One region of the Enterobacter cloacae complex sp. genome, then DNA from elsewhere that is predicted to be linked to it. Evidence: predicted binding sites of a transcription regulator. Region 1 holds the regulator's gene; each other region holds the start of a gene.
The links. Region 1 encodes LexA, which represses DNA repair genes until DNA is damaged. Its sites were predicted from a motif close to TNCTGTATGTACATACAGNA; they were not measured.
Positions count from the first base shown of each region.

Region 2: mutH (DNA mismatch repair endonuclease MutH) is a predicted target of LexA. The motif match lies at 2,341-2,360, and genes of this name have one in related genera.
Region 3: sbmC (DNA gyrase inhibitor SbmC) is a predicted target of LexA. The motif match lies at 2,090-2,109, and genes of this name have one in related genera.

Region 1 is NZ_LT991957.1:2,430,127-2,434,943, reverse strand. Features, by position in the region: gene DBR02_RS12145 (cupin domain-containing protein) at 1-343, opposite strand, end outside; gene zur (zinc uptake transcriptional repressor Zur) at 460-972, shown strand; gene DBR02_RS12135 (CsbD family protein) at 1,019-1,228, opposite strand; gene dinF (MATE family efflux transporter DinF) at 1,348-2,685, opposite strand; gene lexA (transcriptional repressor LexA) at 2,749-3,357, opposite strand; gene DBR02_RS12120 (diacylglycerol kinase) at 3,466-3,834, opposite strand; gene plsB (glycerol-3-phosphate 1-O-acyltransferase PlsB) at 3,989-4,817, shown strand, end outside.
Region 2 is NZ_LT991957.1:1,071,753-1,076,569, forward strand. Features, by position in the region: gene ptsP (phosphoenolpyruvate--protein phosphotransferase) at 1-1,363, opposite strand, end outside; gene rppH (RNA pyrophosphohydrolase) at 1,376-1,906, opposite strand; gene mutH (DNA mismatch repair endonuclease MutH) at 2,590-3,282, shown strand; gene DBR02_RS05455 (YgdI/YgdR family lipoprotein) at 3,411-3,629, shown strand; gene DBR02_RS05460 (NADP(H)-dependent aldo-keto reductase) at 3,761-4,801, shown strand.
Region 3 is NZ_LT991957.1:140,972-145,788, reverse strand. Features, by position in the region: gene sbcB (exodeoxyribonuclease I) at 1-643, opposite strand, end outside; gene dacD (serine-type D-Ala-D-Ala carboxypeptidase DacD) at 835-2,007, shown strand; gene sbmC (DNA gyrase inhibitor SbmC) at 2,125-2,598, shown strand; gene DBR02_RS00710 (FUSC family protein) at 2,690-3,748, shown strand; gene DBR02_RS00705 (DUF496 family protein) at 3,896-4,231, shown strand; tRNA gene DBR02_RS00700 (tRNA-Asn) at 4,371-4,446, opposite strand; partial or broken gene emmdR (multidrug efflux MATE transporter EmmdR) at 4,608-4,817, shown strand, end outside.

The DNA of each region.
Region 1 (4,817 bases):
AGCGCACCTCTTCCTCGGTATTGTTGATAAAGGTATGGCACACACCCGTGCCGGCAGGAAACCCGACGCTGTCGCCAGGTTCGAGCTTCCACAGATAGCCATTGATCCAGGCCTCAGGATAACCCTCCAGAACGTATACAAACTCTTCTTCATCACTTTCCGCATGCGGATAAGACGTACGGCGTCCGGGCGGCAGCCGTTCATGGTGAATACCAATGCGGCCGAGACCCAGCTTGCGGGCCAGCGGCGCGCCAATTGAGAAACGTTCGTTGCTGTCAGGATAAGTGGCGTCATCGGCACCTTCCACGTCCCGCCAGTGCCGAATACAGTCAGGTCTTTTCATTGCGCGATCTCCCGATTTACGATGCGTCAGGTATAGCACAGCCTGGCGGATCTCGGTGTTTTTACCAGAACATGATAAAGTGAGGGTTTAACCCCTTACCACATCCGAGGTGACCGATGGACAAGTCCACAAAAGAGCTGTTAGCGCAAGCTGAAAAGCTGTGCGCGCAACGCAATGTGCGCCTGACCCCACAGCGCCTTGAGGTCCTGCGTCTGATGAGCCTGCAACAGGGTGCCATCAGCGCCTACGACCTGCTCGACCTGTTACGTGAAAGCGAGCCGCAGGCAAAACCGCCAACCGTCTATCGGGCGCTGGATTTTCTGCTGGAACAAGGGTTTGTGCATAAGGTGGAGTCAACAAACAGCTATGTGCTGTGCCATCTTTTTGACCAGCCGACCCACACGTCCGCCATGTTTATCTGCGATCGCTGTGGCGTGGTGAAGGAGGAGTGTGCGGAAGGGGTGGAAGATATTATGCATACGCTGGCGGCCAGAATGGGCTTTGCCCTGCGCCATAACGTAATCGAAGCACACGGTTTATGTTCTGCCTGCGTGGAGGTGGAGTCATGCCGCCATCAGGATGCCTGTCAGCACGATCACTCAATCCTGGTGAAGAAAAAGCCGCGTTAAGGCCAAAGAAAAGGCGGCTCATGGCCGCCCTTGGGGATAGTGCCGGTTACCAGCGGTAGTCGTTACGGGTTTCCCAGTCTTTGACTTCGTTTTCCGCCTGATCTTTTTCGTAACCGTAGCGCTCCTGGATTTTACCTACCAGCTGATCGCGCTTACCTTCAATGACGGTCATATCGTCATCCGTCAGCTTACCCCACTGTTCTTTCGCTTTACCTTTGAATTGCTTCCAGTTGCCGCCGATTTCGTCTTTATTCATAATCGTGTCCTCGTGTTAAGCGTCTATGAGTATCGTCCGCTTCGTTCTTTTCTGCTGGACGTGATTATTATTGTAGTTAAGGATTCGGAAGTTATTTTTATATTCGGAATCTTTAACCGCTACGATATATCGTGTCGGGCAGGAAACCAGGTATTGTTTCGCCAGTGACGATGCCAGATAACGGCCAGCGAAAGGCCACGCAATGCGAGAAAAACCGCCAGCGCCAGCCACAGGCCATGATTGCCAAGATACGGCACGGACAGCAACGTAAGGCCGAAGCCCGCCGCCGCGACGGCCATGCTGTTGCGCATCTCCGCCCCTCGCGTGGCGCCAATAAACATGCCGTCCAGCAGATAGCACCACACGCCCACCACCGGTAATACCACCTGCCAGAGGATGTAGCGATCGGCAAGCGCCTGAAGCGCGGGCAGCGAGGTAAGTAGCGCGACAATATGCCCACCAAAACAGGCGTAAACCAGGGCAAAGATCAGCGCCACCAGACCCGCCTGACGGCAGGCAGCCCGCCACACCTCGCGTAGCTGGCCGCTTTCACGCGCGCCGTATGCCTGCCCGGAATGCGCCTCCACGGCGTAAGCAAAACCATCCAGCGCGTAAGCGGTAAAGGTCAGTAAGGTCATGAGCACTGCGTTGACCGCGACGATTTCTGGCCCAAGCCGCGCACCAAAAACGGTTAACGCACCAAAACAGAGTTGCAGCAGGAGCGAGCGCAGCATGATGTTGCGATTAAGCGCCAGCAGCTTACGCATATTGCCGCGCCAGGCCGTTTTCAGAAGATCGAGGGTGATGCCGCGCATCGTCAGCACGCGCCAGACCATCCACAAACCGATCAGCAGCGTACCGTACTCAGCAATCGCCGTGGCCAGCGCCGCGCCGCGAACGTTCATGTGCAGTCCCATTACCAGCCAGAGATCGAGCACAATGTTAAGCAGGTTGCCCACCACCAGCAGGATCACCGGCGCGCGGGCGTACTGCACGCCCAGTAACCAGCCCAGGAGGACCAGGTTTGCCAGGGAAGCGGGCGCGCTGAGCCAGCGAATTTCGAGGAAGCGCCGGGCCTGCTCCAGCACGGCATCACTGCCGCCCACAATATGGAGCGCCAGATCAATGAGCGGCGTACGCAACAGGACGATTAACGCGCCGGCACCGAACGCCAGCATGAGCGGCTGAACCAGCGCACGCGCCAGACGCAGGGGATCTTTTGCACCATACGCCTGGGCCGTCAGGCCTGTTGTACTCATGCGCAAAAAGAGCAGCAGCATAAAGAGGAAGCTGGTCGCCGTTGCGCCGATCGCGACGCCGCCCAGATAAATCGGCGAATCCAGATGCCCGATTACCGCCGTATCCACCAGCCCCAGCAGGGGAACGGTAATATTGGAAAAAATCATCGGTAGCGCAAGACGCCACAACGCCTTATCGGCAGAAGTTAGCAATGCCATGGAAATTACCGGAATCAGAAAATAGGCCAGGCTGTAGAGGAGCTACAGCCTGTCAGGAAGAGATTACAGCCATTCACCGTTGCGGATAACGCCTACCGCCAGGCCTTCAATGGAGAAGCTCTGCTCGCGGAGATCCACCACAATTGGGGAGAATTCGTTGTTTTCTGGCAGAAGCTGAACGGTATTACCTTGTTTTTTCAGGCGCTTAACCGTCACTTCATCATCAATGCGCGCTACCACGACTTGCCCGTTACGCACGTCCTGCGTTTTGTGTACCGCAAGCAGATCGCCATCCAGAATACCGATATCTTTCATGGACATTCCGCTAACGCGCAGCAGGAAATCGGCGCTCGGCTTGAACATGCCTGGGTCAACCTGATAGTGCCCTTCAATATGCTGCTGTGCCAGCAGGGGTTCACCTGCGGCGACGCGGCCCACCAGCGGAATACCGGTCTCTTCTTCCACCAGCAGACGAATACCGCGTGAGGCACCGGAAACAATCTCAATCACGCCCTTACGCGCCAGCGCTTTAAGGTGCTCTTCGGCAGCATTAGGAGAACGGAAGCCCAGACGCTGTGCAATTTCTGCACGCGTGGGTGGCATACCCGTCTGGCCGATATGATCCCGAATGAGATCAAACACCTCTTGCTGCCTGGTCGTTAACGCTTTCATACCGCCCCCTGGGTGTATATACAGTTATGCTGTGAGTATATACAGTCAAAGGCGATTTTGGAACCAAAAACTGCACAAAAAACCAGGGACTTAATTATTCCTCGAGGCTCATCGGAAATGCGACCAAAGCAGCGTGACCCAGGTGATCGCCGCGGTGATAATCGACAGCAGCACGGCAGCGGAACCCATGTCTTTCGCCCGGCCAGACAGTTCATGGAATTCCGACCCTATCCGGTCAACAACGGCCTCAATAGCGCTATTAAGAATTTCCACTATCATCACCAGAAGGACAGAACCGATGAGAAGCACGCGGGTGATAGCATCAACATCAAGGAAGCAGGCGATGATAACTGCAACGATCGCGGCAACCGCTTCCTGGCGGAAGGCGGCTTCATTAACCCATGCGGCGCGAAAGCCTTTCCATGAATAACCGGCAGCTTTAATGATTCGGGTTAACCCAGTGGTATTATTGGCCATCTAAAGAACCTTTTATGAGAAATAGCGTCAGTAACTAAAGCTTCAGCGCGTTTTGCTGCAACCTGAAGTATGACGGGTAACAACAGAAATTTTGCGCGCTTTCTGTTATCCTTGCGCCGCAATTGCATTATTAACCAGAGGCTTTACATCGTTTATGTCCGGCTGGCCACGAATTTACTACAAATTACTTAATTTACCATTAAGCGTACTGGTAAAAAGTAAGTCTATCCCAGCAGAACCCGCGCTGGAATTAGGGCTCGATACGTCACGCCCTATTATGTACGTTTTGCCTTATAACTCGAAGGCAGACCTGCTTACGCTTCGCGCTCAATGTCTGGCGCACGATTTACCTGACCCGCTTGAACCCCTGGAAGTCGACGGTACGCTACTGCCGCGCTACGTGTTCATCCATGGCGGGCCGCGCGTGTTCACCTATTACACGCCGAAAGAAGAGTCCATTAAGCTGTTCCATGATTACCTCGATCTGCACCGCAGCAACCCCGATCTGGACGTACAGATGGTGCCGGTGTCGGTGATGTTTGGTCGTCGTCCGGGGCGCGAAAAAGGGGAAGAGAACCCGCCTCTGCGTATGCTCAACGGCATTCAGAAGTTCTTCGCCGTCTCCTGGCTGGGACGCGACAGCTTTGTCCGCTTCTCGCCTTCCGTTTCACTGCGCCGCATGGCGGATGAACACGGCACCGATAAGATCATTGCGCAAAAGCTGGCGCGCGTTGCGCGTATGCACTTTGCACGTCAGCGCCTGGCGGCCGTTGGTCCACGTCTCCCGGCACGTCAGGATCTGTTCAACAAGCTGCTCGCTTCCAAAGCGATTGCCCGTGCCGTAGAAGACGAAGCGCGCAGCAAGAAAATTTCACACGAGAAAGCGCAGCAGAACGCGATCGCGCTGATGGAAGAGATCGCCGCGAACTTCTCCTACGAGATGATTCGTCTCTCAGACCGTATCCTCGGCTTCACGTGGAACC
Region 2 (4,817 bases), 1.4 Mb from region 1:
TGCGGCTGCCGAGCTTTTCTTCGTGCTCGGGGCTTAAGCCAGCGTTGAGCATCACCTTTACCCGCTCACCGCTTTTGAGCTGCGCGGGCAGGTTGACGTCATCTTCCGCCAGCTTGCTTAATTCATTCTCTTCACTGATAAGGCGCTGGTACTCCTGGAGGAGAACCGGCTCAGGATCAACCAGCAGCTCACCGCGATACCCGTCCACCACCAGCGTGCGGCGATGCAGCACGGAGGGCTGAATATCCGCGCCCATAACGGTCGGGATACCGAGCGCACGCACCATGATGGCGGCATGGGAGTTAGCTGCGCCATCGCGCACCACCACGCCCGCCAGCCTGTCCTGCGGTAACTCCGCCAGCGTCGTCGCCGAGAGTTCATCGGCCACCAGCACAAACCGGCTTGGCCAGGCATTCGCCCCCTGAATGGTATCATCGAGGTGGAAAAGCAGACGTTGCCCAAGCGCGCGTAAATCACCGGCTCGCTCTTTCAGATAACCGTCAGTCAGCACCGCAAACTGTTCGGCAAATTTTTCGATGACCTTTTTAACCGCCCACTCTGCCACCGAACCTTTATCGACCTCGGCAAACAGCTCACGGCGCAAGCGCGCATCGGAAAGCAGGTGTGAGTAAAGATCGAAAATGGCCGCCGTCTCTTTTTGCGCACCAGCGGCAAAGCGTTTGCTGTAGCGACGAAACTCATTTGCCGCCTCTTCCAGCGCGGCGGTAAGCCGCTCGCGCTCAAGCGCTTCATCCAGCGTAGAGGCTTCGTAGACCTGCTCCATCAACGGTAGCGTGGCATCCATCCAGCCTTCGGCGATAGCGACACCCGGCGAGGCCGGAAGCGCGCGGATACGCGTATGACGATACTGGCCAAAAAGGGCGGCCAGCTGGGACTGGGAGAGGATCGCCGCCATCTGCGTTGCCAGCGTGACGAGGAAGGACTCCTCGCTTTCGTCGTACTGGCGCAACTCTCGCTGCTGAACAACAAGCACGCCAAGCAGCTGACGGCGCTGAATAATCGGCACGCCAAGAAAAGCGCGGAAACGCTCCTCTTTTACGGAAGGGATATATTTAAAGCTGGGGTGTTTTTGCGCATCGGCAAGGTTGATTGGCTCCGCCAGTCGCCCGACCAGGCCAACAATACCTTCATCAAACGCGAGCGTGACGGTGCGTCCCCGTGGTTTTTTTAAACCGCGGGTTGCCATCAGGTAGTAGCAACGTCGGTCATGGTCGGCCAGATAGACCGAACAGACTTCGGTTTCCATCGCAAGACAGATGTCCGTCACCAGAATATTCAGCGCCTCGTTGAGGCGAGGCGCACTGGCAACCTTTTCAACTATTTCTCGCAAGCGGGTGAGCATGATTTGCGTAGCTTAACCTCTTTTACGTCGCCAGGCAGGTGCGCTCTGTGGCTTCGGAGGCGTCTCCTGAAGCTGCATAACGGCACTTGCGAACTCTTTCATCACCCTACGGTAAACATCGCGCTTAAAAGACACGACCTGACGAACCGGATACCAGTAGCTTACCCAGCGCCAGCCATCAAACTCCGGCGTGCTGCTGGTTTGCATATTGATATCTGAATCGTTGCCCACCAACTGCAAAAGAAACCACTTCTGTTTCTGGCCGATACAAACCGGCTTTGTGTCCCAACGCACCAAACGTTTCGGTAACTTGTAACGCAACCAGTTGCGGGTCGAAGCCAGGATGCGAACATCTTTGCGGCTTAAACCAACCTCTTCAAACAGCTCCCGGTACATCGCTTGTTCTGGGGACTCTCCAGGATTGATCCCGCCTTGCGGGAACTGCCAGGAGTGCTGACCATATCGCCGGGCCCACATCACCTGACCCTGACGATTACAAATTACTATTCCTACGTTTGGGCGGTAGCCATCGTCATCAATCACCGGACTACCCCAAACTAAATCTGATATATGAATGATTGTTTCACACTACAGGGAGGCGGTAAACCACTCTCTTACAGGCCTGCAACCTAATAACATTTGAATAACTCACAAATTTGTGAGGAGTTATAAACAGATGAGGACGACTGAGACCATTTTTATTCACCTTTTCTGTGGATATAGTTGTGAAGAAGTACGGAATTACCGATGAACAACCTTGTAGACCGACGAAACGCCCGTTTACGCCATTCATAATAAATCTTTTAAATTCAGACCATTACAGTTAAAAACAGGGCATTAAAGGCGATTAACGTGACGATCGTCACATCAAAGATCCTCCTGCTGATGAAAGATCGAACAGCGTCGGTTTTATCCACAGATTGTGCCAATAAGTTAGGCACAATTTGTGTGAAAATTCGATTTTCATCGCACGTCAAGGCTGTAAATTGAAACAGTAGTGGTGGTTATACCCAGTTATCCCATTTTTCTGTGGATAACATGGTGTAAGATCCTGTTTATTGTCAGTGACCAGAATTGCACAACCTGTTTTTTAGCCATGCCACGCTGCTTTTTATCCTAAAAAACCTGATAAAAACCAACCACATGGAATATGTACTCAGAAAAAGGTAAACTCTATCCACAAGGGATAAAATATCAGCTCATTTTTTAACCAAAAGGTTGTTAGCATGCATTCTCTCGCCCCACTGCTCTCCCCTCCCGTCAGTGAAGCTCAGCTGCTCCAGCAGGCACAGCGTCTGGCAGGCTATTCGCTGGGTGAGCTGGCCGTGATGGCGGGGCTGACGATACCTAACGATTTGAAGCGCGATAAAGGCTGGATCGGCGTGTTGCTTGAACGCTGGCTGGGCGCAAGCGCGGGCAGTAAACCGGAGCAAGATTTTGCGGCGCTGGGCGTTGAGCTGAAAACGATCCCTGTCGATAGCCAGGGGCGGCCGCTGGAAACGACCTTTGTCTGCGTGGCGCCGCTGACGGGGAACAGCGGAGTGACCTGGGAAACCAGCCACGTCAGGCATAAGCTGAAGCGGGTATTGTGGGTACCCGTTGAGGGCGACAGGCAGATCCCGCTGGCAGAACGTCGCGTTGGCGCCCCGCTGCTCTGGAGTCCGGATGAAGAAGAGGAGAGGCAGCTTTCCGAAGACTGGGAAGAGCTGATGGATATGATTGTGCTGGGACAGGTTGAGCGGATCACCGCCCGGCATGGCGAAGTGCTGCAACTCCGTCCAAAAGCCGCCAACAGCAAAGCGCTTACTGAAGCGGTAGGTGCACGGGGCGAACCGATCCTGACGCTGCCGCGCGGTTTCTATCTTAAAAAGAATTTCACCGGGGCGCTGCTGGCACGCCACTTCCTGTTGAAAACATAGTTTTTTACCAATTTTGCGCTCCGGCTAACATAATCTCCTCCTTTTTAAGATTTCCCCCCTTTCACCTGTCGTAATATCAGGTTATTACTACACTATGATTTGATACGAGCCAGGTGAGGATGAGAACGATGAAAAAATGGGCAGTAATTATCTCAGCAGTCGGTTTAGCGTTTGCGGTATCGGGTTGTAGCAGCGACTATGTCATGTCAACGAAAGATGGTCGCATGATCCTGACCGATGGCAAACCCGAAGTCGACGACGATACCGGTCTGGTGAGTTACCGCGATCGCGAAGGCAACCAAATGCAAATTAATCGCGACGAAGTATCCCAGATCATCGAGCGATAAACAGATAAAGGTCAGTAGCTTGCTGGCCTTTTTGATTTTTTCCTTCCCCTTTTGTCTTCCCTCTGCCATGTTTATATTCCTTTGTCGGGAGGTTCCTGACGCAGTCTGTATGTCTAAAAAGGAAACCGGCTATGCATTATCACCGTATCCCCCACAGCGCTCTGGAGATCAGCCAACTGGGGTTGGGCACCATGACATTTGGTGAACAAAACAGCGAAGCCGATGCCCATGCACAACTGGATTACGCCGTCAGCCAGGGCATTAACCTGATTGACGTGGCGGAGATGTACCCTGTTCCTCCACGCCCGGAAACACAAGGCCTTACCGAAACGTACGTCGGCAACTGGCTGGCGAAACGTGGCAATCGCGAAAAGCTGGTTCTCGCCTCTAAGGTTAGCGGCCCTTCCCGTAATAACGATGCCGGGATCCGCCCTAACCAGATCCTCGATCGCAAGAATATCCGTGCCGCGCTGGATGCCAGCCTCAAGCGCCTGCAAACCGACTATCTCGATCTTTATCAGGTGCACTGGCCGCAGCGTCCGACAAACTGCTTCGGCAAGCTCGGCTACACCTGGAACGAGAGTGCTCCGGCCGTTACCCTGCTGGAAACGCTGGAAGCGCTTACGGAATGTCAGCGCGCGGGTAAGATCCGCTACATCGGCGTTTCCAACGAGACGGCGTTTGGCGTGATGCGCTATCTGCATCTGGCCGATAAACACGATCTGCCGCGCATCGTGACCATTCAGAACCCGTACAGCCTGCTGAATCGCAGTTATGAAGTGGGTCTGGCGGAAGTGACGCAGTACGAAGAGGTGGAGCTGCTCGCCTACTCTTGCCTGGGCTTCGGTACCCTGACGGGCAAATACCTGAACGGCGCGAAACCGGCTGGCGCGCGTAACACGCTTTTCAGCCGCTTCACCCGCTATAGCGGTGAGCAGACGCAAAAAGCCGTTGCGGCGTATGTGGATATCGCGAAGCGTCACGGGCTCGATCCGGCGCAGATGGCGCTGGCCTTCGTGCGTCGACAGCCGTTCGTCGCCAGTACCCTGCTGGGCGCGACGACAATGGCGCAGCTGAAAACCAATATTGAGAGTTTCCACCTGACCCTCAGCGAAGAGGTGTTAGCGGAGATTGAAGCGGTGCATCAGGTTTATACTTACCCGGCACCTTAAGTTGACGTTTTGCCCG
Region 3 (4,817 bases), 2.3 Mb from region 1:
GGTGGCTCAGCAGATACTCAAACAGGCGCGGCTGTGCGGTTTTAACGAGTTTCGCCATAGCGATGGTCGCGTAAACGTCTGCCATCGCGTCGTGGGCATTGCTGTGCTCGATGCCGTTGGCGCGCGTCAGGTGCTCGAGCCTGAAGCTCGGCAATCCGTCGTCGTTCTCCGGCCAGTGAATCCCTTCCGGGCGCAGCGCATAACAGGCGCGCATGATATCCAGCAAATCCCAGCGTGAATTGCGGTTCTGCCAGCTCCAGGCGTACGGATCGTAGAAGTTGCGGTAGAAGATATTACGCGTCACTTCATCGTCAAAGCGGATGTTGTTGTAACCCACCACGCAGGTATTGGGCACCGTGAACAGATCGTGGATGCGACGGGCAAATTCCGCTTCGCTAACGCCTTTATCCCGCGCTTCCTGAGGCGTGATGCCTGTCACCATCACCGCGCCCGGCTGCGGCAGATAGTCATCGGCAGGCTTGCAGTAAAACACCTCGGGTTCGCCGATGATGTTAAATTCGTCATCGGTACGGATAGCCGCAAACTGCGCCGGTCGGTCCAGCGCCGGATGGGTGCCAAAGGTTTCGTAATCGTGGAACAAAAAAGTCGGGCGCGCGGCAGAGTCAGACACCAGTAATCTCATCCTGTTAAAAATTGACGTCTCTATGGTAAACGATTGGGGTGAGCAGTCCGAATAAAAAGCACGGTCAGGCAAGAAATTTGCGAGATCTGTTCCAGAAAAATTTGCGCATTGTCACATTTTTTTGCAATTAAGGCAGGTAACGACATCAGAACTGCCGTAAAAAGGTCATCGATTTTTACTGACCTGAGGATATACCGTTGAAACGCCGTCTGTTTATTGCTGTTTCTTTACTCGCTTCGAGTATTTCATCCGCGCTGGCCGCCGAGCCGCTGGATTTTTCACCTCAGCCGCCTGCCCTTCAGGCAGGATCCTGGGTATTGATGGATTACACCACGGGTCAAATCTTAACGGCGGGCAACGAACATCAGCAGCGCAATCCGGCGAGCCTGACCAAACTGATGACGGGGTACGTTGTCGATCGCGCCATTGATAGCCACCGTATCAGCCCCGATGACATTGTGACGGTCGGGCGTGACGCCTGGGCAAAGGGCAATCCGGTCTTTGACGGTTCATCGTTGATGTTTCTGAAGGAGGGCGACAGGGTTTCCGTGCGCGATCTCAGCCGCGGCCTGATTGTTGATTCCGGCAATGACGCCTGCGTAGCGCTGGCGGATCACGTGGCGGGCGGTCAGCCGCAGTTCGTCAGGATGATGAATGACTACGTCGAAAAGCTGAACCTGCGCGATACCCACTTCGAAACCGTACACGGGCTGGATGCACCGGGTCAGCACAGCTCCGCTTACGATCTCGCCGTGCTTTCCCGTGCCATCATTCACGGCGAACCTGAGTTCTACCACATGTACAGCGAGAAAAGCCTGACCTGGAACGGCATTACCCAGCAGAACCGTAACGGGCTGCTGTGGGATAAGACCATGAACGTGGATGGCCTGAAAACGGGGCACACGTCGGGCGCGGGCTTCAACCTGATTGCCTCCGCGGTCGACGGTCAGCGTCGGCTGATTGCGGTGGTGATGGGCGCAGACAGCCCGAAGGGGCGTGAAGATCAGGCGCGCAAGCTGCTGCACTGGGGACAGCAAAATTTCGATACGGTGCAGATCCTGCATAACGGCAAAAAAGTGGGTACCGAACGTATCTGGTACGGCGATAAAGAGCAGATCGCGCTGGGCACGGATCAGGACTTCTGGCTGGCCTTGCCCAAAACGGAAGTGCCGAATATCAAGGCAAAATACGTGATGGACAAAAAAGAGCTGGAAGCGCCGATTGCCGCGCACCAGCGGGTAGGGGAGATCCAACTGTACGATCGCGACAAGGTGGTTGCGCACTGGCCTCTGGTTACGCTGGAAAGCGTTGAAAAGGGCGGCCTTTTCTCCCGTCTCGGTGATTATCTGCATCATAAGCTTTAACCTTTCGGGCAGACTGGCAGTGTTGCGAGTCTGCTCGCATAATAAACACTCCCGGTTTGCCGATAATCGCGATTCTGCTTTATAGTGTATGTATATACAGTGATAAACGGAGGCAGCATGGACTACAGCGTCAGGCAGCAACAGAAACGTAAAATCGCAGGCTTTCATCTCGTGGGGCCGTGGGAAAAAACGGTCAAGCAGGGGTTCGAACAGCTCGTGATGTGGGTAGACGGGCGTCATATTCAGCCGCAGGAATGGGTAGCCGTTTATTACGACAACCCGGATGACGTGCCGGCGGAAAAGCTCCGCTGCGATACCGCCGTCACGGTCCCTGATGATTTCACTGTACCTGAGAACAGCGAAGGGGTGATGATGACCGAAATCGCTGCCGGGGACTATGCTATCGCCGCTGCCCGTGTGGAAAATCATGATTTTGCCAACCCCCGGAACCAGTTCTTCAACTCCCTTCTCCAGGACAACACCTACCAGATTGCGCCAAAACCGTGCTTCGAACGTTATCTGAATGATGGCAATGCAGACGGCTACTGGGACATTGAGATGTTTGTACCGGTAGAACACAAGGTGGGATAAACCTGCGAAAAGCAGGGTTTTTGAGGCGGATGCGATCCACCCGCCTCAAAACACAGTACAATTGTGGTTTGCCGTAAAGCTGGAGACGGGTGTGCGCCCCGACAAGTCATTAACCCCATTTGAAATTCGGTTATACAAACATTATCGCGTGGTGCACGGTTGCCGCATTGCGCTGGCGTTTGTGTTGACCTTCGTACTGGTTCGTTTGCTGGATATCCCGGAAGGAACGTGGCCGCTGATCACGCTGGTGGTGGTGATGGGGCCGATCTCATTCTGGGGGAACGTGGTTCCTCGTGCCCTCGAACGCATAGGCGGCACCGTTTTAGGCTCGGCGCTTGGGCTTATCGCCCTGAAGCTGGAGCTGATTTCATTCCCGATCATGTTGCTGTGGTGCGCGGGGGCGATGTTTCTTTGTGGGTGGCTGGCGCTGGGCAAGAGGCCGTATCAGGCGCTGCTGATTGGCATTACGCTTGCGGTTGTGGTCGGCGCGCCGGCGGGCGATATGACCACCGCACTGTGGCGAAGCGGGGACGTAATCCTCGGCTCGTTGCTCGCCATGCTGTTTACCGGCATCTGGCCGCAGCGCGCCTTCCTGCACTGGCGCATTCAGATGGCAAACTACGTCACGGCATTTAACCGCGTCTACCAGGCCGGGTTTTCGCCGAATCTGATCGAACGCCCACGGCTGGAAAAGCACCTGCAAAAAATCCTCAATGACGTGGTCAAAATGCGCGGGTTGATTACCCCGGCAAGCAAAGAAACGCATATCCAGAAAGCCATTTTTGAAGCCATTCAGACGGTCAGCCGTAATCTGGTCTGTATGCTTGAACTGCAAATCAATGCCCACTGGGCTTCACGCCCCAGTCACTTTCTGATGCTCAACGCGCATACGCTGAAAGAGACGCAGCAGATGACGCAGCAAACCCTGTTGACCATCGCCCATGCGCTCTACGAAGGGAATCCACAGCCCATACGGGCAAACAGCGAGCGGCTGAACGAAATCGTCGCCGAGCTGAAACAGCTGATGAATGAGCGTCAGGCCGACAATGTGGCGGAAACACCCATCCACGGCTATGTCTGGCTGAGTATGGAGCTGGCACGACAGCTGGAATTATTATCGCAACTGATTTGCCGGGCACTGCGCAAATAAAAAGCGTACGTGATGCCTGCTGCTTCGATTCAGCAGCAATTAGGGTTATGATGGTTTTAAACGATATACTCATTGTCATTCGCAGCCGCTGTCTGTTAAAACGGTTGCCTTAACGAATCCGAATCTCACATTATCAGGGGTGTAAAAATGGAAACTATTAAGCCTTCGTTCCAGGATGTTCTGGAGTTCGTCCGCCTGTTCCGCCGTAAAAACAAGCTACAGCGTGAAATCCAGGACGTAGAGAAGAAGATCCGTGACAACCAGAAACGTGTCCTGCTGCTGGACAACCTGAGCGACTACATCAAGCCGGGGATGAGCGTTGAAGCTATTCAGGGCATCATCGCCAGCATGAAGAGCGATTACGAAGATCGCGTTGATGACTACATCATCAAAAATGCTGAGCTGTCCAAAGAGCGTCGCGATATCTCCAAAAAGCTGAAGGTGATGGGCGAAATCAAAAACGTCGACGCTAAAGGCGAGTAATCGCGCAATCTGTTGCCCGGTGGCGTTGCGCTTACCGGGTCTGCGATTCCGTAGGTCGGGTAAGGCTTAGCCGCCACCCGACAATTTTACCGAACGCAGAAAAGCAAAAAGCCTGCTTTGAAAGCAGGCTATTCAAATTTGGCTCCTCTGACTGGACTCGAACCAGTGACATACGGATTAACAGTCCGCCGTTCTACCGACTGAACTACAGAGGAATCGTTGTGGAGGCTTATCTTAGCGGCGAAAAAACTTTTGTCAAACCTCATCTTAGGCAAAAGTGACTGATTGATGATTCTGTCGTCATTTTGTTGCCATTTCAGACATAATTTAAAGGAAAATACTTTGCAGGATATGCATTTCTGCCCCATCATTTGAAATGGAGTTTCAACTTTCTCGCTAAGGTCCATTTTGAACGTCACCGCACCCATACGCCAGGCGATTATGCGCACGCCCTGGTATGCCAAACGTAAAAGTTATCGAGTTCTGTTCTGGCGTGAAATCACCCCCCTTGCCGTGCCTATTTTCCTGGAGAATACCTGCGTCCTGCTGATGGGCGTTCTCAGCACCTTCCTGGTGAGCTGGCTCG